2 linked regions of the Anaerosoma tenue genome follow. The protein of the gene in region 2 interacts with the protein of the main gene of each other region in a pairwise test. Links are inferred from orthologs where the notes say so. Each region holds a gene or a part of one and is shown on either strand. Other genes may lie near its edges.

Region 1 (15,580 bases), on a different replicon or contig from region 2:
CGAAGAGCTTCCACGACACGAACACGCGCACCAGGGAGAAGTGCGCCTCCGCCATCGCCGTGAAGTCGTCAGCGAGATCGCGGTCATACCAGTCGCTGAACGAGGCGCGCTCGGCATCGAGCGGGTAGAGGTCGACCCCTACCGGGAACAAGGGGTTCCGCACCGGGGCCGCGGCCGCCGGCGCGCCGCCTTCCGCGGCGCCGGGTCCGGATGGACTGCCGCTCACTGGTCGTCACCTCCCGCGACGTACTCGTCGTACAGCCGCCAGAAGAGCCCCTGGCGCTTGGTGTCGTAGTAGGCGGCGCGCCGGATCTCCCACGACGCCTCGGCGTGACGCCCCTCGGTGAGGTAGGCCGCCGCGAGTCCGAAACGGGCGCGGACGCACGCGGGGTCGAGACGTACGGCGAGGCGGTAGGCTTTGCCCGCCTGCTCGTAGCGCTGCAGGCCGAGCAGCGACTCGGCGAGAAGCACGTGGACGAGCGAGTGCGACGGCGCCTGCTTGGCCAGCGCGATGAAGACCCTCGCCGCATGCCGGCTGAGCCCGGTCCGTCGCGCATACACGACCCCGAGGCAGTACAGCGCCGTTGCGAGGTCGGGCTGCAGCGAGAGCGCCCGCACCGCGCAGGCCATCGCCTCGTTGGCCGCCTCCTGCTTGAGGTACGCGTACGCCGCAAGCGCCAGCGCCTCGGCGTCGTCGGGCTGCTCGTCGAGCGCGAGACGCACGAGATCGGCGGCGGTGAAGAAGTCGTCCGCCTTGAGCGCGAGCCCCGCCGCCCCCACCCGGGCGTCGCGGTTGGGCTTCACGCGAGCCGGATCCACCTGCACGACCGGGGCGTCCTTCAGTCCGAGGAGTGCGAAGAAGAGCTCGTCCTGGCTGGGATCGAGCTCGCCGGCCTGACGGAACAGCGGGAGGGCGAGCGCCATCCCCTCGCGCTTGAGGCTGTCGATGGCCAGGTTGTAGGTGGCCCGCGACTCCTTGGGGTCGAGGTCGAGGGCACGACGCCAACTCTCCACCGCCTCCTCTTCGAAGGCGGCCGCGGAGAACGCCTCGCCAAGCTGCACGTGAGCGGTCACCAGATCGGGCGCCACCTCGGCAAGCTCGTGCCAGACGAGGACGGACTGGTCCCACATGCCGCCCCGGCGATCGTACGCCAGGCCCAGCGCGAGGTATGCCGGCGAGCAATCGGGGTCCGCCTCGATCGCTGCGGTGGCCTCGGCAATGGCCTCGTCGTAGAAGTCGCCTTCGAGCATCAGATGCGCGAGCAGGGCGCGGACGCGCGGCTGGCCGTGGTCGATCGCAAGCGCCTCGTAGCACGCGGCCACAGCGGCGCCCACCTGGCCCTGGCGTGCGAGGGTCTCCGCCTGCTCCGCTGCGCTCGGCCGGCCTGCCATCATCCATCACCGCCGGTCGATGCAAGATCGCGGGCGACACGGTTCATGAGCCTGAGCGCGCTCTCGGCCCCGGTGACCACGCCGTTGGCGCCTGCGTCCCTGGCCAGTGCGGGATCTGCCGCGAACGGACCGCCGCCTACGAGAAGGACGACGCCGTCCACGCCCTCGGCTGTGAGCATGTCCCTGATGCTCGCCACCGAGCGCGCCGTGCGCATCGTCTCGGCGAACGCGATCACGATCCGCGCGCCGGTCTCTTGCACGCGCTCCACGAAGTCGGCGGGTCGGACATCGGCACCCAGGTCGTTGACGCGGTATCCGGCCTCCTTGAGCGTGGCGGCCACGATGGTCCGGGCGATCGAATGCATATCCCTGTGGACCGTGCCCACCACCGCCGTGACGCCGGTGTCGCGCTTTGCCGCCGGAGGCATCACGAACGAGCCGATCTGCTCGGCAACCACGGATGCCTGGGTGAACGCCATCTCGTCGATCGCGCCGGATGCCCAGGCGCCGCCGAGCATGCCCATAGCCGGGGCATACAGGGTGTCGAAGAGGGCGTCCTGGGCCACCCCGGACGACCGGACGCTCTCGACCACCTGGATGGCCGAGGCCGGATCCTGGTCGATGAACGCCTGATAGAGTCGTGCCGCTGCTTCCGCGGCCAACCGTCACCCTCCTGCCCGTGCGAGACGCCCCGCACCTGTCGGCCGCACTGACGTCCGGGTACGGTACCCGGACGGCGCGGCCGTCCTGCCGTCACTACAACGCGCACCACGCGCGTGCCCGTTTGGTAGCGGTGGTGGGATTCGAACCCACACGGCCTTACGGCCAGAGGCTTTTAAGGCCCCCTCCTGTACCAGTTCGGATACACCGCCGTCTCATCCGGCCCCGCCGTCATCGAACGGGTCCAGCATCATGCCGTAGAGGATATCGTGTTCGCTCACGAGCGTCGAAGAGAGCCCGGCGTACGCAAGCACCGACTGCAGCACGATCGCCCCCGCCACGATCACCCCCGCGCGGTCGGGCTCGAGCCCGGTGACGCCCCGCCGCTCGGCGAGCGTCATCCGTGCGAGGTGGTCGAGCGTGTCGAGCAGGGACGAGCCGCTGAGGCGATAGCCGTGCACGCGCTCGGGGTCGTACGGGTCGAGCTCGAGCTCGATCGCCGCAAGACTCGTGGCGGTGCCCGCCACCGACACCATCTCGGCGGGCCGCTCCCGCAACGCGCTGAAGAACGGACGGAGCTCGTCCGCCACCCACGCCGATGCGCGCTCCACCTCGTCACGCGCGGGCGGATCGCTCTCAAGGAACATCTCGGTGATCCGGCGGGAGCCCACGTCCACCGAGCGCACCGCTTCGATGGATGCATGCCGGCGTCCATCGGCCACCGACGTGGTCCCCAGCACGATCTCGGTGGAGCCGCCGCCCACGTCCACGACCATCACGCGTTCGTCACGGATGCCGTAGGTGGCGCCAAGGAAGGTGAGGTAGCCCTCGCGGCTGCCGCTGATGATCTGCGGACGGATCCCCGCGGCCTCCAGCCGCTCGAGGAACTCGTCGCTGTTACGGGCGTCACGCGATGCCGAGGTGGCCACGGCCACGATCCGTGCGGCGCCCAGCTCCCGCGCCTCGACCACGAACCCGGCAACGGCGTCGGCGACCCGCGTCATCCCCTCCGCGGACAGCACGCCGGTGCTCGACCAGCCCTCGCCGAGGTGTGTGATGCGCGACCGGCGCACGACCTCATGCACCTCGCCGTCCACGACATCGGCCACGAGCAGGCGTGCCGTGACCGTTCCGATGTCGATCGCCGCGCGTCGCTCCGCACCCATCATCCGGCCTCCTCACAACGACGGTCATCGCACTCCAGCGCGACATCCGCGAGCACACCCGCACCCACCGGGTCGTCGATGCCGGCGATGAACGCCGCCGCGTGCGCGTGAAGGCACTTCACTCCGCGGACATCGCGCTGCCCGGCGATCCCCACGCGCGCGAAGGGATCCGGGCCGCCCGCCTCGGCCGCACGCGCCGCCCGGTATGCCGCATCGGCCGCATCGAGCCGCTCCGCGAGGGCCTGATCCCGCGTCAGCGCATCGCGCCAGCGGGCCACCCCTCCACGCGACTCGATCGCAGATACGGCCCTGACCAGATGAGGGCACGTGAGGTAGTACAGCGTGGGGAACGGCGGATCGCCGTCGGGGGCCGTGGCGATCACCACCGGATAGGCGTACGAACAGCGCACCGCCACGCGCCAGGAGCCGCGCGGCGGTCGTCCAAGCTGCCATGCCACGGTGCGGGCGTCGTCGGCCATCAGAGACCGAACAGCGCGTCGAGCGCCTGCTGCCACAGCGGCGGTTCGGGCTCGCCGTCCACGAGCACGGTCGCCGACGTCTCACCCAGTGTCCCGCCGGTCACCACATACGCCTGCTCACCCGGCTTGACCATGCCGAGACTCTCACGTGCCGCTTGCTCCACGCCTTCGGGGGTCTTCAGCCGGTCGACCTGCTCCCGCAACGTCTCGTTCCGGGTCTTGAGGCCGTCGAGCTCGGCCTGCAGGGTCTGCAGCTCGCGCTCGTGCTGGTACTGGATACGGAGGACCGGGTAGACAGTCCACGCCGCGAGCACGATGGTGACCGAGAGGAGAGCGGGTGTGACCCACCGCGGCAGACGCGCGCGTCGTGTGGCCTTCTTGGCCCCGGTGGCGCCGGCCCGCTTAGGGGCCGCGGAGCCGCGCTTCTTGCTCCGGGTGGGCGCTTTCGAGGTGCGAGCGGACGCCGTGCGGCGACCCGACCCCCTGCGTGAGGTGGTCGTTCCGCTGCTCGTCGAGACCCGCTTCTGCGTTCGTGCTGTAGCCATGGGCACGCGATCCGTGGTGTGACAAGGCCGACGACTGTCCTGGTGGGGCGGACGCCCCTGTGTGGACCATCATAGCACCGCCGTCGGGTGTGGAGAAACCCTCTATCTCAACCTTAGGCTGATATGGAAGGGGCCCTGTCACACACCACAGACCTGGATGAAGTCGGTCGAACCGGTCACATGCACCGCGACGCCACCCGTGACCGCCACCATCTCCCCCGGCTGCGCCGCCCCCGCATCCCTGAGCGCCTGCACCGCAGCGGTCACCATGCCATCGGTCGAGTCGTAGGCGCCGATGACCAGCGGACGCACGCCCCACACCGGTGTGAGTCGCCTGGCGACGACGTCATCGGGCGTCGCTGCGACCACCGGTGTGTCCGGACGATGGGCCGCTACCTTGCGCGCCGTGGCGCCCGACTGGGTCACGGTCACGATCGCCGCAAGATCGAGGCTCCCGGCGAGATCGCACACGGCGCCGCTCACCGCGGCAGCCACGTCGGTAGCTCGCCGCCCGGGACGTACCGTCTCACGCACGCCAGCGCCCTCGGCTGCGCGCACGATCCGGTCCATCGTGGCGAGCACGTGCACGGGGTGGTCGCCGATCGCCGTCTCCCCGGAGAGCATCACAGCATCGACACTGTCGAATATGGCGTTGGCCACATCGGACGCCTCCGCCCGCGTGGGGCGCATGGCCGAGGTCATCGACTCGAGCATCTGGGTGGCCACGATCACGGGTGTTCCGGTGCGATGACACTCGGCCACGATGCGGCGCTGCGCCACAGGCACCGCCTCGGGCGAGGTCTCCACGCCCAGGTCGCCGCGCGCGACCATCACGATGTCGGCCGTGTCCACGATGCGCTCGAGGTCGTCGAGCGCCTCATGCTTCTCGATCTTGGCGACGATCGGCACCGCCCGGTCACCCATCGCCTCCCGCAGCCGGACGACATCCTCGGCACACCGCACGAACGACTGCGCCACCAGGTCCACACCCATGTCGAGCGCCCAGGCCAGGTCGTCGAGGTCGCGTTGCGTCATCCCCTCCACGTTCAACCGCACTCCGGGGACGTTCACACCCTTGCGGCTCGAGACAGGCCCGCCGCTCACCACCACGGTATGCACCTCGCCCGGCGCGGTAGCGGTCACGCGAAGCTCGATCCGGCCATCGTCGATCAGGATGCGGTCGCCAGGCGTCACGTCATCGGCAAGCCCTGCATGGGTGACAACGGCGCCGGAGCGATCCCCGGCGCCTCCGGCCGCGCGCAGCACGAACGGTTCGCCCTCGGCCAGCAGCGTACCCGTGGCCACCTCGCCCAGACGCAGCTTCGCGCCACCCAGGTCGAGCATGACCCCCACGTGACGGCCGGATGCCTTCGCGGCGGTCCGGATCGCGTGCAGTTGACGTTCCAGCACGGCGCACGAGGCATGGGCCGTGTTGAGCCGCGCCACGTCGATGCCGGCGTCCACAAGCCCCTGAAGCGCGTCGGCGTCATCCGATGACGGCCCCAGCGTGGCTATGATCTTCGTCCGACGCATGGCACCTGCCTGCCTATGCCATGCCAGCTGCCCGACTCAGGGCGCCGGCACGGCCTCGCGCTAGCGGTCTATGTTCGTGAACGCGCCCAGCCCGGGATACGTGGCCGAGCAGCCGAGCTCTTCCTCGATACGCAGCAGCTGGTTGTACTTGGCAACGCGATCGCTCCGCGCGGGCGCTCCGGTCTTGATCTGACCAGCGTTGACCGCCACCGCCACGTCGGCGATCGTCGTGTCCTCCGTCTCGCCGGAACGGTGTGAGATCACGGTGGTGTAGCCCGCACGATGCGCCATCTGGATCGCCTCGAGCGTCTCGGTGAGCGAGCCGATCTGGTTGAGCTTGATCAGGATGGAGTTCGCTGCGCCCATCTCGATACCGCGAGCGAGACGCTCGGTATTGGTGACGAAGAGGTCGTCGCCCACGAGCTGCACGCGGTCGCCCAGACGGTCCGTCAGGAGCTTCCAGCCGTCCCAGTCCTCCTCGGCCATGCCATCCTCGATCGAGATGATCGGGTACCGATCCACGAGATCGGCCCAGAACTCCACCATCTCCGCGCTGGTGAGCTCGCGGCCCTCTCCGGAGAGCACATAGACGCCGCGATCCGCGTCGTAGAACTCGGTGGAGGCAGGGTCGAGCGCGAACATGATCTGCTCGCCCAGGCTGTAACCGGCCGTCGTGACGGCCTCGGAGATCACCCGGAGCGCCTCCTCGTTGCTGCCCAGGTTCGGCGCGAAGCCGCCTTCGTCCCCCACCCCGGTGGCGAGTCCGTGGTCGTGCAGCACCTTCTTGAGGGTGTGGTAGATCTCGGCGCACATGCGCAGGCCCTCGGCGAAACTGCCGGCGCCCACGGGCATCACCATGAACTCCTGCAGGTCGACGTTGTTGTCGGCGTGCGCGCCGCCATTGAGGATGTTCATCATCGGGACCGGGATGGCCGCTGCGTTGCACCCGCCGATGTACGAGTAGAGCGTGAGCTCGCAGCTCTGCGCAGCCGCCTTGGCCACGGCGAGCGAGACACCCAGGATCGCGTTGGCGCCGAGCGAGCCCTTGTTGGGGGCACCGTCGAGGTCGAGCAGCGCCGCATCCACCGCGCGTTGGTCCGTTGCCTCCACGCCCAGCAGCGCCGGAGCGATGATCTCGTTCACGTTCGTCACAGCAGTGAGCACGCCCTTGCCCAGATAGCGGGCCGAATCCCCGTCGCGGAGCTCGACGGCCTCGAAGGCGCCCGTGGAGGCGCCGCTTGGCACCGCGGCCCTGCCCCAACTGCCGTCGTCGAGGACCACTTCCACCTCGACGGTCGGGTTGCCCCGGGAGTCGAGGACTTCCCGTGCCATGATGTCCGTGATGAAGCTCATTCCCGCTCCTCCGTCTCGTTCGGCCGCGCTGCCCGGGCCCGCACCACCGCAGGGCGCCCATCGCCCGGCAGAGCGGTCACACCGCTACTGACCAGAACCTTCCCCAGTACGCTCGGCGCGCTTCGCGCCCTCCCACAGTCCGTCCCACTCGTCCGCCGTGAGCCCGTCGAGAGGCCGTCCCGCCTCCGAGGAGGCGCGCTCCATATCCTCGAACCGCGCCGTGAACTTCTCGCACGTGCGACGGAGCGCAGTCTCCGCGTCGATGCCCATCTTCCGCGCGACGTTCACCACCGTGAACAGCAGGTCGCCAAGCTCCTCCTCGGCCTCGGCCGAGCCCGCCTGCGTGGCCTTCAGCTCATCGATCTCCTCGTGCACCTTGGCCCACACGCCATCGATGTCGTCCCACTCGAAGCCCGCGGCGGCGGCCCGCCGGGAGATCTTCTGCGCACGCATGAGGGAGGGGAACGACGCGGGCACCTCGCCGAGGACACCGCGCGCGGGCTTCTCCCCGCGCTTGATGGCGTCCCAGTTGCGCGTCACTTCCTCGGCGGTCTCCACGTTCACCTCGCCGAAGACATGCGGGTGCCGCCGGCGGATCTTGGTGACGATCGAAGCGATGACATCGTCGATCGTGAAGGAGCCGTCGTCGGCGCCTATCTGCGCGTTCAGCACCACCTGGAGCAACACATCGCCGAGCTCGTCAGCGAGCGCGTCGGGGTCGGCCGCCTCGATGGCCGCGACCGCCTCGTACGCCTCCTCGATCATGTGCGGCGCCAGTGATGCATGGGTCTGCTCGCGGTCCCACGGGCATCCGTCAGGACCCCTGAGCACGGCGATGATACGCACCAGCTCCTGGAAGCCCCCGGGGGCCTCTATCCGGCTCGGGGAGACGTACAGCGCGCTGCCTCTCGGCACGCCTGACAGGGATGCGATCTCGTCCAGCGTCGTCCTCGTGAGCTCGAACCCGCCGCCCTCGAGCCCGCTGGCCACCACCACCGTATGTTCGGCAGCATAGAAGCCGCGCAGGTACGACGCCGCCGACCGTGCCTCGAGCGCATTGTCCACACCGGTGATGATCAGGTGTGTGTCGCGCCGCAGGTCGAGCCCGGACACCGCGCCGGCGTCCACGATCTCGAGGTCTGCCGTCATGTCCACGTCGAGTGCGAGCACGAGCACCTGGAGCGGCGAGGCCACGGGGAAGACATCCACGCTGCCGCGCCCGCGCGCAAGCACCGCCGAGATGAGCCCTTCGCGCACCAACGGGTAGGCTCCCGCCACGAAGGCCACGTCTCCTGTTGCGGCGCAACGCAGGAGCGCCTCGACCACGTCGGTGGTCGAGGCGCGCTCCGTGAGTCCGAGTTCGGCGAGGGACACCGCGGGTATCCCAAGCGATCCGAGAGCCGCTGCGGGCGCTCCGGTCGCGGATGGGACGACCACCGTGTCGGCGTCACGCAACCGCGCGACCGCACGCACGTCGGGCATGCCTTCGGCGTCGGGCTCGAGCCCGACGATGGCTATCGTCCCCAAGACCGCCCCCTCCCGGACGACCGCTACTCGCTCGGTGCGAGACTCTCGTCGAGGTACTCGATGTCGGCGTCCGCACGCAGCTGAGCCACGTACTGCTGCAGCGCGATCTCCGAGCCGCCCGCAGCGAGCATGGCCTGCAGGTCCGCGGGCGCTTCGCTGATCTCGCTACCCTCGGCGGCCTCGGCCACCTTCAGGATGATGTGCCACCCGAACTGCGACTGGACCGGCTCGCTGATCTCTCCCACCTCGAGCGCGTCAGCGGCAGAGGCGAACTCCGCCACGTAGTCGCTGGTGGGCGCCCACCCGAGGTTGCCGCCATCGATGGCGCTCGCGGTATCCGAGGAGTTCTCCGATGCGAGAGCCGCGAAGTCCTCGCCGTCGGTGGCGCGATCGTAGAGCTCATTCGCCAGGGCCTCGTCCGACACGAGGATGTGCGAGAGCTGCGAGTAGGTCTGCGGAACGACCGTGACGCTCGTTTCCGAGGCGGCCTTCTCCTGGATGAACTCGTTCGCCAGCTGGTCGCGGACGCTCTTGCGGACGTCCTCGACCGTGAGCCCGGCAGCGGTGATCTGCTCCTCGATCGTGGCCTCGTCGGCCCCGCCCATGAGCTGCGACAGGCGCTCGGTCACGGCTTCCTCGCTCAGATCGGCGCCGAGCTCCTCGGCCTCCTGGGTGATCAGAGCCGAGTCGATCATCATCTCGAGCAGCTGCTTCTTGTATGCAAGCGCGGTCTCATCGTCGAGCTGCCCCCCCGACTGGGCGAGGATCTGCTCATAGATGGTGTCGAACTCGGCACGGGTGATCTCCTCGCCATTGACGCGCGCTACGGCGTCGGTGGACGAGCAGCCGGCCACCGCGCCGATGAGAACGGTGGCGAGCAGAAGAGCGGCGATGCCGCGGATGGTTCGCACGATGATGCCTTTCCCTAGGGTTCGTGATGGCCGCTGTCAGGGCCGTGGACTGCGGAGAGTATAGCACCCAACGCGCGCAGAGCCGCGGCTGCGGGCGGTTCTCCCGGCATCTCCACAAAATGAACAGAACGAGAGCGCGCGACGTACACCGCACCGTCCCCGGCGAGTACCCCTCGCTCCTGGTCCGAGAGCGAGACCGGTGTGATCGTGACACGGTGTCGCGCGAGCGACACGTTGGTGACGCCGAGCTCGGCCGCGGTCGCCTTGATGCGGGCGATGGCGAGCAGCTCGCGCGCCGGCCCGGCGAGCGGCCCGTACCGCTCCTCGATCTCGGCGCCGAGCGACTCGACCGCCTCGGGCGTGGTGGCGGCGGCGATGCGCCGGTACAGCAGCACACGCTCGTCGGTCTCGGGCACGTACTCCTCCGGCAGGAACGCTGCCACGGGCAGATCCACGCGGACCTCCGGATGCGCCGGCAACGGCTCCCCGCGGATCTCCGAGACAGCCTCGCGGAGCATCTGCGCGTACAGGTCGAAGCCCACCGCGCTCACGCTGCCGCTCTGCTCGGCGCCCAGGAGGCTGCCTGCGCCGCGGATCTCAAGGTCGCGCATCGCGACCTTGATGCCGCTCCCCAGCTCGCTGTGCTCCTGGATCGCGGTGAGGCGCTCGTACGCCTGGTCGGTGAGCATCTGCGAGCGCGGGAACAGGAAGTACGCGTACGCGCGCACGTGCGAACGGCCCACGCGTCCCTTGAGCTGGTACAGCTGGGCCAGGCCGAGGCGATGGCTGTCGTCGATGATCAGCGTGTTCGTGTGCGGGTTGTCGATGCCCGACTCCACGATCGTCGTGGCGACCAGCACGTCGATCTCGCCGGCGGCGAAGCTCTCCATCACACGCTCGAGTTGGTGCTCGGACATCTGGCCGTGCCCCACGCCCACGCGCGCCTCGGGGACGGCCGCCTGCACGCGCTCCACCACACGCTCGATCCCGCGCACGCGGTTGGAGATGTAGTACACCTGGCCGCCGCGCTGGAGCTCGGTGCGGATGGCCGAGGACACGACCTCCTCGTCGTACTCACCCACATGGACCTTCACCGGGAACCGGTCGGCCGGAGGCGTGTCGATCACGGAGAAGTCGCGTACACCCGAGAGCGACATCTGCAGCGTGCGCGGGATGGGCGTCGCAGTGAGCGTGAGCACGTCCACCTGCTCGCGCAGGTTCTTCAGGTGCTCCTTGTGCTCAACACCAAAGCGCTGCTCCTCGTCCACGATGACCAGGCCGAGATCCCTGGGTACGACATCCTTGCTGAGCAACCGGTGGGTGCCGATGAGGATATCCACCGTACCGGAGGCGAATCCTTCGAGCGCCTGGGCCTGCTGCGCCTTGCTGCGGAAACGGGACAGCACCTCCACCTGCACCGGGTACGGCTCGAACCGCTCGGAGAACGTGGTGTGGTGCTGCTGCGCCAGGATCGTCGTGGGGCACAGCACCATCACCTGCTTGCCCGCCTGCGCCGCCTTGAACGCCGCGCGGATCGCGACCTCCGTCTTGCCATAGCCCACGTCGCCGCAGACCAGACGGTCCATCGGCCGGTCGCTCTCCATGTCCGCCTTCACATCGGCGATGGCGGCGAACTGGTCGGGCGTCTCCTCGAACGGGAAGGCCGCTTCCATCTCCCGCTGCCAGGGCGTGTCCGGCCCGTACTCGAAGCCGGTCACCGCCGCGCGCCTCGTGTAGAGGTCCACCAGGTCGAACGCCAGCTTCCGCGCCTGCTTCCGGGCCTTGCCCGTGGCCTTGGACCAGTCGGCGGTGTTCAGCCGCGTGACCCGCGGCGCCGAGCCCTCGGGACCAACATAGCGGGTCACGCGGTCGAGCTGCTCCACCGGCACGTAGAGCTTGTCGCCCTTGGCGTACTCGAGGAGCAGGTAGTCGCGCTGGGAGCCCAGCACCGACTGACGCACGATGTCCTTGAAGAGCGCGATGCCGTGCACCTCGTGCACGACGTAGTCTCCCGGACCGAATGCGAAGGTGAGCTTCGTGGGGTCGGCCGCCTGTCGCTTACGCTCGGCCGCCCGCGGGAACACATCGTCGATCGAGATCACCGCCAGGCGTGCAGCGGGCACCACGTATCCCGACGGCACGTCCGCCACGGCGAGAGATACGACGCCGTGCGGCAACTCGTCCGGCGACCCGCCGAGTTCCGCCACCGACATCCCGGCGCCCACGAGCGCGGCCGACAGACGCTCCCGGCCCTGCCTGTCCCGCACGCAGGCGACCACCCGGTAGCCCGTGTCGAGCAGCGCGCGCAGGCCCGCGGCGAACGACTCCTCACGCCGTCCCACCTGCGGACGGCGTACTACCACTTCGCCGTCCGCGGCGCCCCCCGCGCGGAGGACCGACAGGAAAGTGAGACGCTGATGACCGCCCAGGTCGATGTCCGCCGGCTTGAGGAACAGGCCGTCGAGCACACGGCCCACCGCGTCGGCCCGGGCCTCCATGTCGCCCCGCGCACGCACCAGGTCATCGAAGATCGCGCGCGGCTCGGCCACCACCACGAGCGTACCCGGCGAGACGTAGTCGAGGACTGAGCCGGTCGACTTGTAAAGGCACGGCAGATACTGCTCGATGCCGTTGAAGGTCTGTCCCTGCTCGATGAGCTCCAGGTCGTGTGCAAGCTGCTCGTTGGAGCGCGCGGCCTGTCCGAACGCGCGTCGCGCGTTCCCGCCGGCACGGGTGCCGGGAGCCACCTCGCGGCACGGGAACACCTCCACGGGCCCGGAGTCGCCGATGTGCTGCTGCGTGGATGGGACGTAGCGGCGCAGGGTCTCGATCTCATCGCCGAAGAGCTCGGCGCGCACGGGGTGTGAGGAATCCGAGCCGAACACGTCGAGCGTGCCCCCTCGGACAGCGAACTGCCCGCGTTCTTCGGCCGTGTCGACGCGCTCGTACCCCATACGCACGAGCCGGTCCACGGTCGCGCCGAGGTCCACGGTCGTGCCTGCGGCCAGCCCTATCGGCTCGTATACGTGCGAGCCCTGCGGCGGAAGCGCCCGCAGGAGCGACCTGCCGCTCGCCACCACAACGACCCGCCGGCCCTTGTCGAGCGAGAAGAGCGCCCGAGCCCGCGCGCCCACCGCCTCCAGATCAGGGGCCGTCCGGTCCCAGGGGGTGTCGGACCGCTCGGGGAAATGGAGTACGCGATCGTGCCCGATGTAGGTGGCGATCTGTCTCGCGAACCGCGCCGCGGCGTCTTCACCGGGCACCACCACCAGGATCGGCCCGCTCCGCGCCGCAGCTGCCGCCGCGGTGAGCACAGGACGCGCCAGACCGGGCGCGGCCAGCGTGGCGTCCTCACCTTCGCCGAGCCGCTCGAGCGCACGAGAGAGCACCGGCTCCGAGCCGAGCGACGGCGCGAGCACCGTGTAGAAGGATGTCACCGGCATGCTCCACACTCCAGACAACACGAATGACCCGCATCCGGCGTACCGGGGCGGGCAGCGGGTGCGAGTGTACGGCGCACCGGTTGCCCGGTCAATCGCGGCATCGCCCTGCCGCCCGGCACCGCCGGTCAGGTACCATGTACACGAGCACCCGCTGCACGTGGAGGACCGATGACGACCAAGACCCGCGCCGCCGAGATCGATGCCCTGCTCAAGGAGCTCTATCCCCGCGCGGAGATCGCCCTGCGGTTCGAGAGCGACTTCCAGCTGCTCGTGGCGGTGATCCTCTCGGCACAGACGACCGATGTGAGCGTCAACAAGGTCACGCCGGTGCTCTTCGATCGGTTCCCCGACGCGCGTGCGCTCGCGGGCGCTGACCCCGCCGAGGTGGAGGAGATCGTGCACCCCACCGGCTTCTTCCGGAACAAGACGAAGAACATCATCGGCGCCGCACAGCGTATCGTGGCCGAGTACGACGGGCGCGTGCCCGACACCATGGAAGACCTCCTCACCCTCCCGGGCGTGGCGCGCAAGACCGCCAACATCGTGCTGTACAACGCCTTCGGCAAGGCCGAGGGGATCGCGGTCGACACGCACGTGTTCAGGCTGGCGCACCGACTCGGTTACTCATCGGAGAAGGACGCGAACAAGGTGGAGCGCGACCTCATGGCGCTCTTCCCCCGCGAAGAGTGGGGAGCGCTCACATACCGGCTCATCGAACACGGGCGCGCGATCTGCGACGCCAAGCGGCCGATCTGCGGTCAGTGCGCGCTTGCCGACCTGTGCCCGAGCGCCTTCACCGTGAACGGGTGGCGCGAGCAGGCCTGAGCCGGGCCGTCCATCCGGGCGCTCTCGGGCGGCCGACGCGCGGGATCACACGAGGATCAGCGCAAGGAACGCCGCGAGGAAGACCGACGGCAGCATGTTCCCCACAGGAAGCCGCTTGATCTGCGCGAGGTCCAGGCCGATGGCGAGGATCAGCGCGCCTCCCACCGCCTCGATCGAAGCCACCACCGCGGGCGTGATGTACGGCTCCACACCCGTGGCAGCCAGGACGATACCGCCCTGGATGAGGAGGATGGGGATGACCGAGAGCCCGACCCCCGCGCCAAGCGTGGTTGCGAGCGCCATCGAGGCGATCCCGTCCAGCAGCGCCTTGAGGTAGAGGAGCGACGGGTCGCCGAGCCCGTCCTGAAGCGAGCCAAGCACCGTCATCGCGCCCACGCAGAAGAGCAGGCTCGCCGCAACGAAACCCTCCACCAGCGTGTGCCCCTTCTCCCCCGGCTGGTCGACCTTGCCCGGCGCGAGCATCGGCGCGCGGTACGCCTTCTCCTGAAGCCACAGACCGAAACGCTCGAGGTAGTGCTCGATGCGCATCGCCTCGCCGGTGATCGAACCAACCACGAGCGCGCCCACGAGCACAAGTGCCGAGTAGTCTCCGATGGCCGTCGCCCCCAGATCACCAAGCCCGCCCAGCGCCATCGCGACACCGATGACGATGACGGCGAGTCCGATCCCCGAGTAGGCGATCGCACGGAACCGCTCGGAGATGAGGCGGCCGAACACGAGCCCGATCGCGGTACCCACGAGCACCGCGATGATGTTGACCGCAACCCCGATACCCGGCATCGCTCACTCCCCGTCCTTCAGCCAGAGGTCCTTCAGTTCGCGCGTTATCTCGTTCGCTCCTGCCGGCAGCCCGACGGTGGACGCCGGATACCGGCCGCCGCGGCGTCTCCGCCCGCGCACGCCCTCGAAACACGTGGCCGAGGGAACGACGACCGCTCCCGTGCCCTCCACCCGACGCGCGAGCCCTCCGTCGGAGGTCACCACCGTGACGCCGCCACCCGCGGCGAGTCGCGCGATGAGGTCGTCGGCGCTCTCCGGACTGCGCGCGTACCGCACCTCCACCGCTCCACGCCCGGCGCCGCTGCCGCCTCCGGCGACGCCGTCGAAGACAACGGCCACCTCGCCGTCACCCAGCAGTTCACGCCGACGGGCGGCCAGACGCGCTACGAGAGCCTCGCGCTGCTCCTCGAGCGCGAGATCCTTCGTGGCGGGGTCGCTCCGCGTCACATTGTAGCCGTCAACCAGGAATCGCATGCGGCAATGCTACACCCAATGACCGCATCGGGCCGCACCGGTTGACTCGGCGCGGACACCGTGTGGTACGAACCATGATGAGGATCCCCGATGTGAGGAGGCGTTGTGGCCGACCAGGTCGTGCTCGAAGCAGGCATGCCCGCGCCGGAGATCGACGCGATGGCCACCGGTGGTGACCGGTTCAGGCTCTCGGATCACCGGGGCGAGTGGGTGGTGGTGTATTTCTACCCGCGCGCGAACACCCCGGGTTGAACGCATGAAGCCAAGGACTTCCAGGAGCATCGCGATGAGCTGGAGTCCTTGAACGCCCTGGTCGTGGGCGTCTCAGCCGACAAACCCGAGATCCAGCAGAAGTTCATCGACAAGTTCGACCTGACGTTCCCGATGATCTCCGACAAGGACAAGACCATCATCGACGCATACGGCGCCCGCGAGGTGCTGGGTGTCGCAGCCAAACGCCGCACGTTCCTG
Region 2 (11,000 bases):
CATAGCGCGCGTCCCCCACCTCCACCATCAGCGGGCCACGGAACGGCGCGACGTCACACACGCGCACGTCGGTCCCGGGGAACATGCCGAGAGAAGAGAGATACGAGAGCAGTTCGCCGTCCTCGTCCTCGATCCTCACGATCCGGACCTCCTCGCCGCTGCCCGTATCGCACAGAGGCCCGCCCGTCTGGGCGCGGATCGCACCATCGGCGCTAGGTATCGGATGCCCGTGCGGGCACACGTCGGGGTTGTCCATGAAGCGTTCCAGGGCGTCCTGCACCTTCGGCGAGAGGGCGTGCTCGAGCTCACACGCCTCGTCGTGCACCTCGTCCCATGACAGGCCGAGGACGTCCACCAGGAACCGCTCGGCGAGCCGGTGCCGGCGGATGATGTCGAGAGCGCCCCGGCGACCTGAGGCGGTGAGCTCCACAGCCCCGTCGTCGGTACGTGAGATCAAATCGCGGGTCTGCAACCGGCCCAGGGTGGCCGTGACAGTGGGAGCGGAGACACCCATGAACTCGGCGATCTGTCCCGGCCGCACCGGTCCACGCTCGGCGAGCTTGTAGATGGTCTCCAGGTACTCTTCTAGGGTCGCACTGGTCATCACAACCACCTTATGGAAGTCGCACGAAGAAGCCGTCCGGGTGAGTATACACACGACGCTCACGTTAATGAAGGCTAATCACAGAGGATGCCGACGACGCATACACGGTGCCGCCGCCCCACGGCCCGAGACCGCGTGACACTCTTTGGGAATACCCGATGTGGACGCACCCACACCCGACAGGAGCACACGTGACGACAGACGCGCTCGCCCGCCGGATCGCCCGCGACATCGCCGACCTCTGCGACCCCGGCGACCGCAGTCCCGGGACCGAGCGCAACCGTGCGGCCGTCGAACACGTCTCGGAACGCATGCGTGAATGCGGGCTTGCGGTCGAACGGGTGGCGTTCGAGGTGCCCGAGTGGCGCTACGGTACGGCGAGCGTGGATGTGGCGGGGCTTCGAAGCCAGCTCCATCCAGGGCCCTTCTCCCCCCGGGTGCATGGCACAGGGAGGCTCGCAGTGGTGCGCACCGCGGATGAGATCCCAAGCGCCATCGCTCCGGACGCGGTCCTCCTGCTGTGCGGTGACATCGCCCTCGAGCAGCTCACACCCCGCGACTACCCCTTCTACATCGATCCCGGGCACGCGGCGATCCTTGATGCGCTCGAAGCGGTTCGACCGCTCGCGATCATCGCCGCCACCGACCGGAGTGCGATGACGGCCGCCATGTCGCCGTTCCCGCTCATCGAGGAGTCGGGGTTCGGAGTGCCGCACGCGTACCTGCACGTGAGCGATGGCGCATCACTTGCCGAACACGACGGGGAGCAAGCGCACGTGAGGATCGACTCCGAGACGCGCCCCTCCGAGGGAGTCCAGATCATCGGCGTCCGGCCGGGGTCCCGCCCCGATGCGGGCACCGTGGTCGTGTGCGCGCACATCGACACCAAACCCGACACGCCGGGTGCGATCGACAACGCAGCCGGCGTCGCCGTGCTGCTTGCGGCCGCCCATCTGCTTCGCGACCGGCGTGTCGGTCCCACGGTGGAGTTCGTGCCGTTCAACGGCGAGGACCACGCGATGGCTCCCGGCGAGCTCGCGTATCTTGCGGTACGCCCCGATCTGACCGACGTACGGCTGGCCGTCAATGTCGACGCCGCCGGGCTGGCAGGAGGTCCCACCGCGTACTCCGGCTACGGCATCGACTCGGTGACAGAGGTGCTTCTCGCCTCGCTGGCAGAAGGCTTCCCGCATATCGCCGCAGGTCCGTCGTGGCCCGCCAGCGACCATATGGTGTTCGCCATGCGGGGCGTACCAGCCGTGGCGCTCACGTCATCGGACCTGGATGCCGTGATGCACGACCACGCGCATACCCCGGGCGATGTGCCGTCTTTGCTCGATCCGGACATCCTCTCGGAGACGGCCCGTTTCATGGCCGACCTTATCGAGAGCCTCTGACTCCTTACCGGACCCGGACCGCTCGCCCGGCTACTCCCCCGGCCGGTAGGTGATTCGCGCGACCGGCGACTCCCACACGGCGACCTCCACCACGCTCACCCGGGGTCCGACGCGCTCAGACAGCCGATCGAAGATATGGCGTGAGAGGTTCTCCGCGGTCGGATTGCTGCGGTCGAACGGTGGGACGTCGTTGAGATACGCGTGGTCGAGCGGCTCGAGCACAGCCTGAAGGTCGGCCTTCAGCGTCTTGAAGTCGTACACGATGCCGACTTCGTCAAGCTCCGAGCCGCGCACGACCACCTCGACATCCCAGGTGTGCCCGTGAAGATTCCGGCACTCCCCCGGATACCCGTGCAGGGAATGCGCGGCATCGAAATGTCCGCGGATCATCAGGTCGTACATGACTCAGCACCCCTCGCCGAAGAGCGTCGTCGCGCCGCGTTCGGGCGGCTCCGGCGCATCGCCCACATCGGCGCGTGCGTCCATCGCCTCGTTCGCAAGCGCATCGGCCTCCACGTTGGCCTCGCGTCGCACATGCTGGAACGTCACATCCTCGAAGGCGCGCCTCAACTCTTGCGCTCGCAAGAAGAGCGGTTTGAGACCTTCGTTCTTGACGCGATACTGCCCGAGCATCTGCTTCACGATCAACTCGCTGTCCGCCCGCACGAGAAGCGATGTCGCCCCGAGCGCGCGGGCGGCGCGCATACCCCACAGCATGGCCTCGTACTCGGCAACGTTGTTCGTGGCGGAACCGAGATAGCTGCCGCCGCGGGCCACGATCTCGCCGGACGGATCGCGGACCACCACGCCGGCTCCAGCGGGCCCTGGATTGCCCCTTGAGCCGCCGTCGGTGTTCACCATCCAAACGTCGCTCATCAGGCGTCCCCTACGATCACCAGCATGCGTTTGCAGTTGGGGCACTCGGCTACCTCAGGCCCGGCTCGAAGCGCCTGGACCTCGCCCGCGGGGATCTCCGTGCGGCATGCAGTGCACAGAGCGCCCTTGAGCGCGCCCACCGCGACACCCTTCTTGGCCTCCCGCAAACGCTCGTACCGGGCGAGAACGGAGCCGTCGAGCATTCGTGCTATGGCGTCGCGCTCGGCCCGCAGCCGTGCGGTCTCCGTCTGGATCTCGCCGCCTCGCGACTTGTAGCGCTCGATCAGGTCCGCCTCCTTGGCGCGGCCCTCCTCGAGCGCGGCGTCGACCTTCGCTCGCTGCGCCTCACCGGACTCTGCCTTCTCCATCAACCCGAGCTCTTCGCGCTCGAGCTGGTCCTTGCGGCGTGACAGCGCGTCGATCTCACGCGTGAGGTTGCGGAGCTCCTTGGAGTCGGTGATCTGACCGGAGAGCACCTTCGCCTGCTCCGCGTCGATCTTGGCCTGCACCATCTGCACTTCGTCAGCGCTCTTCGCCACCATGGCGTTCGCCCGCTGCACGTACGCACGGGCCTTCTCGGCCACGCCCTCGATCTCCTTGAGACGATGCCGGAGCTGCAGGATCGCGGCCTTCTCAGGCAACTCGTCGAGAGCCTTCACGGCCCGGGCGATCGCGAGGTCCTGCTCCATCAACGCAAGGAGGGTCTCACCCTCGGTCATCAGCGTCCTCCACGGTCCGCCACGCCATCTGTGGCTGCTCAACGGTCACGGTGACGCCGCCGCCGGCGCACCGACGCACCTCGTTGCCGAGCACGGTCACGAGCGGCCACTCCGATGCGTCGTGCCCGACCTCGATGATCGTCAGGCCACGAGCCACGGCGTCCAGGGCGTCATGATAGCGCACCTCACCCGCGATGCAGACATCGCACGCGTCGAGCGCATAGCCGAGCAGGGAACCGGCGGACCCGTTGGCCACGGCGATCCGCTCCACCGTGCGCTCCACGTCGCCCCATACGCGCGGGGTGACGCCAAGGCGCTCCCGCACCCTGTGCGCGAGCTCCAGCACCCCGCCGTCGCCCTCCCACGAGCAGATGCGTCCGAGACGCGCCGCACCCCGTGCCCTGCGGGCCTCCAGCGCGAGCACGACCGGCTCTTCGTACGGATGCGCCGCACGAGCGGCCTCGACGGCGCGCGCCGCAATGCTGCGCGGAGCGACCATCTCCACACGGACCTCGGGCACGCCCGCCGGCCCCGCCTGAACCACCGGATCCGCGCCTGCAGCCGGCTCGAAACGTCCCGTTCCCTCGCTCTCGAACGAGCACTTCTCGTAGAGGCCCAGCCGCCCCGCTCCCGCCGAGGCCAGGGCGGCCCGCACACCCTCCGCCGATTCCCCGGGCACGTAGGTCACTATCACGGTGACCGGCTCGGCTGAGCGCTCGAGCGGACCGACGATCGTAAGCCCCAAGGCCTGAGACAGCGCGTCCGCACCCGCGGGAGCGCGATCGAGACTCGTATGGAAGCTCGTCACCGACACCCCGGCGGCCAAGGCCACCACCAGCGTCCCCGACGGCCCGGGTTGCGGGAGATACGTGTCGGGCGCCTCCAGAAACGGCGGGTGATGCGTCACGAGGACGTTCGCGCCAAGCGCGGCGGCACGGTCAACCGCCTCGGCGGTGGCATCGAGCGTGACGAGGGCGCCCTCCACACGCGCGGAGGGATCGCCGCAGATCAGGCCCACCCGGTCCCACTCCTCGGCCCATGCCGGGTCGAACGCCTCTTCGAGCCGGCCGACCAGCGCGGCGACGGTCAACGCCTCCTCAGAGCTCATCGATACCCACCTCCTCCGGTCGCCGGTCACGGAAGACCACCACAGACCGGTACCCGGCGCCCTTGAGAGCCGCCACCGCTTCGGCGGCTCCGGCGCCCACCTCGGCGGGACGATGCGCGTCCGAACCGATGGTCGCCGGGACTCCCGCCCTGGATAGTTCGACAAGCAGGTCCTGCCCCGGGTAGATCTCCGCGCACGGTTTGCGCAGACCCGCCGTGTTCACCTCCACGGCCACGCCCGCGTCGGCCAGGTCCCGCGCCAGCGAGCGGTAGAGGTCGCGGGTGGGACCCTCCGGCCACACACCGAACTTCTTCACGAGGTCGACATGCGCCATCACGTCGACATCTGCGGTGCGCGCTGCGCGAACCACATCGCTGAAGTACCGCTCCCATAGAGCGTCGGCGTCCCACTCCGCGTACCGGTCACGTCGCGCCGGGTCGTCGAAGGCCCACCCGTCGATGAAGTGCACCGACCCCAGGACCACATCGAACCGGCGCCCCGTGCACAGTTCGCGAGCATGGCGGAGGCCTGCGGGCACTGCGTCGATCTCGATACCGCTGAGGACCTCCACCCCCAGCGCCTTCCCCAGCTCCGCGGCCGCGGCCACCTCGTCGAGGTAGCGCCCGAACTCATCCAGAGGCATGGCATAGCGCTCGGCGCCCGGCACGGTCATGGCGATCTCCGGAGCAAGCGGAAGATGCTCGGTGAACGCGAGCGTGCTCACGCCGCGGGCGGCTGCAGCGCGCACGTACTCGTCCGGCGTGCCCTCGGCATGACGGCACCGCCAGGTGTGCACGTGAAGATCGATCATCCCGTAGACCCCTTTGCGATCGTGCCGCCGCCAACCACCACGTCGCCCGCATAGCAGACCGCCGCCTGCCCGGGCGCGGCGCAGACAGGCGACTCGAAGTCGATCGCCAGCCCGCCCGCCGAGCGTACCACGCGGGCCCGTACCGCAGGCATCCGCGCACGGACCTTCACCGTCACGTCGTCGGCCGGGTCGCCATGCCATATCGCATCATGCACGTCCACGTGCGTCCCCTCGCACGCTTCAGGCGGTCCCGCCACGATGACGTTCTGTTCGGCGTCCACCCGCACCACGTACAGCGGGCCCTCGCCACCGGGCAAGCCCTTCCGCTGTCCCACCGTGTAGTGGCAGATTCCCCGGTGCGTGCCGATCGGCCGTCCGCTGAGATCGACCACGTCTCCCGGACGGCACGCAGCCGCCCGGTGGGCGCACACGTACTCCCCTGCCGAGCGCCCGTCCAGGAAGCAGACGTCCTGACTCTCCGGGTGCTCGGCCACAGGCAGCCCCGCACGAGACGCTTCCGCCCGCACCTCTGCCTTCGCAAGCCGCCCGAGGGGCAACTCGATGCGCCCGAGCAACCCCGGATCGAGCCGGTAGAGGAAATACGACTGGTCCTTGGCCTCGTCGAGAGCGCGCGAGATCCTCGGGCCGCGGAGCGTCTGCTCCACACGGGCGTAGTGGCCGGTCACCACGCCCGCCCCGCCCTCTTCCCGCACCCAGTCCAGGAGCGCGCCGAACTTCATCGTCTCGTTGCAGCCCACGCACGGGTTGGGCGTGAGCCCGGCGACGTATGCATCGATGAAGGGCCCGATGACCTCTGAGGCGAACCGTTCGCGCACGTCTATGACGCGATGCTCGATCTCCAATGCGTCCGCCACGCGTCGGGCCTCACGCACCTGTTCGTCGCCGTCGAGGAATCGGAGCGTGACGCCGGCCACTCGACGCCCCTCGCGCTGAGCGAGCAGCGCCGCTACAGCCGAGTCAACGCCCCCCGACAGGGCCGCCCACCACGTTGCGCCGGTCATCGCGTACGCAACCGCTTCACGACGGACGCGGTCACCTCGACGAAGCGCTCCACGTCATCCATGGTCGTCCATCTGCCCACGGTGACCCGCAGCGTGCCGTACGGGTCTTCACCGCGCACCCCCATCGCGCGCAGGACATGGCTCCCGCCCGAGCTCCCCGAGGAGCATGCGCTTCCCGTGGACACCGCGAAACCGGCGTCGTCGAGGTGGAGCAGAAGCATCTGCCCATCCACGCCCGGTACCCCGATGCTCGTGAGATGGGGGACCCGCCGGCCGGTGCCCCCATGCACGACCGTGGGACCCGCGGCTTCATGCAATCCGGCCTCGATCGCGTCGCGGAGCGCGGCGAGCCGCTCCCGCTCCGTCGGCCGCTCCTCGTCCATGTACCGCAGCGCATCCCGGAAGGCGATGGCCCCGGCCACGCTCTCGGTGCCGCTACGGCGCCCGTCCTCCTGACCGCCCCCGCGCAGCAGCGGCTCGAACGGTACGCCCGAGCGCAGGTACAGCACCCCGGTGCCCTTGGGCGCGTAGATCTTGTGACCAGCCGCCGAGAGCGCATCGACGCCCATCGCCGAGACGTCGACATCGATCTTGCCGAGGGACTGGGCGGAATCCGTGTGCACGAACGCGCCGTGCTCGTGCGCGATGCGGGCGATAGCGGCGATATCCTGCACCGTGCCCACCTCGTTGTTGGCGTGCATCACCGAAACGAGAGCCGTGTCGTCCCTCACGGTTGCCGCAACGGCTTCCGGCGGGATCATCCCGTCGCCATCAGGCGCTACGCGCTCCACGGTGAGCCCCTCGCGTTGGAGCAGCTCGGCGGCGGCGAGCACCGCATGATGCTCGAACGCCGAGATGACAACGTGCGGCCCGCGACCCGCGGCGACGGCCGCACGCGCGATCCCGATGACCGCCGCGTTGTCCGACTCCGTGCCCGAGCCGCAGAAGACGACCTCGTCGGGGTGTGCGGCTCCGATCCTCCGCGCGATGTCCGTGCGCGCCGCCTCGAGCGCCTGCCGTGCTTCCCGCCCTTCCCGGTAGAGCGAGCTCGGGTTACCCGGGTAGCGCTCGAGGGCCTCGGCGGCAGCACGGACGACGCGAGGATCCACGGGAGTGGTGGCGGCATAGTCGAGGTAGACACGGGAAGACCGCTCGGTCATGATGCACCGTCCTGTCCGGCTCCATCGTCGGGTGATGCGGATGACCCCGCCTCGGGCACGTCATCGATCGCGGCCACAGGCGTGATAGAGGAGATGACGTCCTCGGCATCAAGAACCCCCGATGACCACCCGGCGGCCACGTCTTCGAGTTCGTCGACGGCCACCACGCGCACCGTGCCACGGCACGCGCGCTGCCGTACCGCGACCTGGAACATCTCCGCGCTCGATACGCTCTCCACCACGAACAGCACCGAGCACGCGGGGGTACGTCCTCGCGCCCGGCGACACAGCTCCTCGACGAAGTGCGCGGCGGCGGCGAGTGTGACCGGCCGCTCGCTCACACGCGTGACGATCTCGAGGCCCGAGGCGGATGTCCACGTGCCGTCGGGCGATACCGAGAAGCCGAGCGCACCTCCAAGACCGTCCACCCGCGCACGGAACTCCCGACGCTGGCGCTCGGCGGCCTTCGATCTCGGAGTGGGAGCCGCCACCAGCGCATCCGGGGCGGCCTCCACGACGGTACGCCTCGTCGCACGTGCGCGCTCGACGATGTCGGAGCAGCCATCTGCCTGCTCCCGACGCGCTCTGATGTCGTCAGGCCCACTCGGCACGCGCGGTCCTCTCGTCGGGTGGCGTGTCCCGTAGCCTACCGTACAGCGGCGGCCCGCAAATCGTCGGACACGGCCTCACGGCCATTGAAGGCGTGTCCGCGACCGTTCGTCGAATCGAACGTACCGTCGCTTGTGCGGCCGCTGACGGCTTTGCTATGGTGACGTTCCCTCCCGGATGACCTCCGGAGGTTGACACAGACGGTAATCCACGGTTGATAGCCACAGGGTGGTGAGAACCCACTGGATCGCCCCGCGGAACGCCCGGCACCGGAAACGGCGACCGGGCGTTCTCTTCTCCCCGATGCCCCTACCGGCCTCCTTCGGTGAACTCCCGCAACATCTCGCCGAGGCCGCGCCTGTGGCTCGAGGAGTCCGCCTCCCCGTGGTAGCCCGACACGAACCGCTCGATGTACTTGGCCAGCATATCCACCTCGAGGTTGGCGCCGCCGCCGATCGCCTTGTCCTTGAGCGTGGTCGACGACTCCACCTGCGGCACGACCGCCGCCGTGAAACCCCCGCCGCCCAGCTTGCCGACGGTCAACGAGATCCCGTCCACGGCGATCGAGCCCTTCTCGACCACGAAGCGCATGACCTCGGGCGGGGCCTGGAACTGGTACACGGTGAACTTGCCGGCCGGCTGTCGCATCTCGAGGTGTCCGATGCCGTCCACGTGACCTGCCACAAGATGGCCGGCAAGCCTGTCGGAGAGGCGCAGCGCGCGCTCGAGGTTGACCTTCTGGCCCTGCTCGAGAGTACCGAGCGTGGTGCCTCCCAGCGTATCCGCGTCGACATCGGTGAGGAACGCGCCCCTGATGAACTTGACGACCTTCACCTGTGCGCCGTCCACCGCGATCGAGTCGCCGATCTGCATGTCGCGACCGAACTCCGGCGCGTAGACCTCCAGGCGCATGCCGCCGCCCACGCGGTCTGCGCGCGTTATCACGCCCTCGCACTCGATCAGGCCTGTGAACATAGGTGGCACACGCTCCTCTCGCTGGACACGCTTCACACGCTGCGGGTCAGCGCGCTTCTCCGCAGCTCCGCAAGCGCCGCCGCCGGGTCGGGCTGCCCGAATATGGCGTTGCCGGCGACCAGCGTGTCGGCGCCCGCGTCGACGACCCGCGGCGCGGTGTGCGGGTCGATCCCGCCATCCACCTCGATCCGGGGCGACACCCCTGCATCCCTGCACATCCGTACGATCTCGCGGACCTTCGCTATCGAGGACTCGATGAACGACTGACCACCGAATCCGGGGTTCACGCTCATCACGAGCACCAGGTCCACATACGGCAGCACCTCGGCGATCGCGGATGCGGGCGTGCCCGGGTTCAGGGTGATGCCCGCCATCGCCCCGCCCTCTCTGATCGCGCAGAGCGTGCGGTGCGCGTGCACCGCGGCCTCGATGTGCACCGTCACGATGTCAGCGCCCGCGTCGACGTACCACCCGGCGGTGCGGTCGGGATCCTCCACCATGAGGTGGACGTCCAGCGGCTGTCGCGCCACCCGCTTCAGCTCACGCACGACGGGCGGGCCGATCGTGAGGTTGGGGACGAACCGCCCGTCCATCACGTCCACGTGTATCAGATCGGCGCCCGCATCTTCCACGAGCGCCACCGCCTCGGCCAGTCTGGTGAAGTCTGCCGAGAGGATCGACGGCGCGATGAACAGCTCGTGGCCCATGCGCCTCACTCCCCGTCCTCGACGAGGCCCATGCCGTGGAACTCGTCCACCGCCGCGCGGCCCATCAGGATCGATGCGGCCTCCGAGGCCATGTGGCCCTCGTACAGGATCGCGCGGACCTGGCGGGTGATCGGCATCTCGATCTCCAGCTTGGCAGCGAGGTCGTCGAGCGCCACAGCGCTCTTGGCGCCCTCCGCCACCATGTGCGTCTCCGCGGCGTAACTCTCCACGGTGCCGCCGCCGGCCACCCACTCGCCCAGACCGCGGTTGCGGCTGTGCCGCGAGGTGCACGTGACGATCAGGTCGCCCATGCCCGCAAGGCCCATGTAGGTCATCGGATTCGCGCCCAGGTGTGAACCCAGGCGGCTCATCTCGGCAAGTCCGCGCGTCATCAGCGTCGCCTTCGTGTTGTCGCCATAGCCGAGGCCGTCCACCATGCCAGCGGCCACCGCCACGACGTTCTTGGAGGCGCCGCACAACTCCACGCCCACCACGTCGGGGTTGGTGTACACCCTGAACGTCGGCGCCATGAAGAGGTCCTGGAACATGCGGCCCACCGACTCGTCGTAGGCCGCCACCACGGTGGCCGAGGGGACCCCCTTGGACACCTCTTCGGCGTGGTTGGGGCCCGACAGCGCGGCGAGACGCTCGCGGTTGCCGACGACCTCCTCGAGGATCTGCGTCATGCGCATGAGCGTGTTCTGCTCCACGCCCTTGGCGAGGTTGATCACCGGCACGTCGTCAGGAAGCGTCTGGCTCATCACTTCGGCCACACCACGCACGCCATGGCTCGGCGTGACCACGATGACGGCGCCCGCGCCATCGATCGCCTCGGCCAGGTCGGCGGTGGCGCTCACCGCAGGACCCAGCGTCACGTCACGCAGGAACATCGGGTTGTGGCCGTCGGCGTTCACGCCCTCGGCGATCTCCGGCTCGCGGGCCCAGAGCGTCACGTCCACGGATTTCTCTCCCAGAAGCCATGCAACGGCGGTGCCCCACGAGCCCGCGCCGA

The links.
Region 1: the proteins of rpe (region 2) and eno interact in binary tests that used the Escherichia coli proteins (3 or more experiments, as listed by UniProt). The link is inferred for Anaerosoma tenue from one-to-one orthologs.

The regions. Positions count from the first base shown.
Region 1 is NZ_JALNTY010000004.1:136,655-152,234, reverse strand. What follows is about bases 4,983-7,891. They hold eno (phosphopyruvate hydratase), read right to left. Parts: upstream 7,129-7,891; coding sequence 5,836-7,128; downstream 4,983-5,835. Other genes in these bases: mazG (nucleoside triphosphate pyrophosphohydrolase), read right to left, coding at 7,213-7,891; pyk (pyruvate kinase), read right to left, coding at 4,983-5,775. Outside these bases: MSB02_RS10335 (cellulase family glycosylhydrolase), read right to left, coding at 1-226; MSB02_RS10330 (tetratricopeptide repeat protein), read right to left, coding at 223-1,395; MSB02_RS10325 (cobalamin B12-binding domain-containing protein), read right to left, coding at 1,392-2,054; MSB02_RS10315 (Ppx/GppA phosphatase family protein), read right to left, coding at 2,268-3,221; MSB02_RS10310 (DUF501 domain-containing protein), read right to left, coding at 3,218-3,697; MSB02_RS10305 (FtsB family cell division protein), read right to left, coding at 3,697-4,242; more of pyk, read right to left, coding at 4,381-4,982; more of mazG, read right to left, coding at 7,892-8,655; MSB02_RS10285 (peptidylprolyl isomerase), read right to left, coding at 8,679-9,569; mfd (transcription-repair coupling factor), read right to left, coding at 9,581-13,009; nth (endonuclease III), read left to right, coding at 13,178-13,834; MSB02_RS10270 (DUF554 domain-containing protein), read right to left, coding at 13,880-14,635; MSB02_RS10265 (NYN domain-containing protein), read right to left, coding at 14,639-15,109. UniProt on the Escherichia coli protein: Catalyzes the reversible conversion of 2-phosphoglycerate (2-PG) into phosphoenolpyruvate (PEP). It is essential for the degradation of carbohydrates via glycolysis.
Region 2 is NZ_JALNTY010000001.1:248,313-259,312, reverse strand. Bases 8,152-11,000 are described here. They hold rpe (ribulose-phosphate 3-epimerase), read right to left. Parts: upstream 9,989-11,000; coding sequence 9,314-9,988; downstream 8,152-9,313. Other genes in these bases: MSB02_RS01210 (NAD(P)H-dependent glycerol-3-phosphate dehydrogenase), read right to left, coding at 9,994-11,000; MSB02_RS01220 (riboflavin synthase), read right to left, coding at 8,616-9,281; MSB02_RS01225 (hypothetical protein), read right to left, coding at 8,152-8,308. Also shown: MSB02_RS01270 (metal-dependent transcriptional regulator), read right to left, coding at 1-604; MSB02_RS01265 (M28 family peptidase), read left to right, coding at 796-2,001; 6-carboxytetrahydropterin synthase QueD, read right to left, coding at 2,032-2,403; MSB02_RS01255 (ribonuclease HI family protein), read right to left, coding at 2,407-2,877; MSB02_RS01250 (zinc ribbon domain-containing protein), read right to left, coding at 2,877-3,596; MSB02_RS01245 (Nif3-like dinuclear metal center hexameric protein), read right to left, coding at 3,583-4,704; MSB02_RS01240 (histidinol-phosphatase HisJ family protein), read right to left, coding at 4,694-5,515; tRNA 2-thiouridine(34) synthase MnmA, read right to left, coding at 5,512-6,537; MSB02_RS01230 (cysteine desulfurase family protein), read right to left, coding at 6,534-7,697; more of MSB02_RS01225, read right to left, coding at 7,694-8,151. UniProt on the Escherichia coli protein: Catalyzes the reversible epimerization of D-ribulose 5-phosphate to D-xylulose 5-phosphate.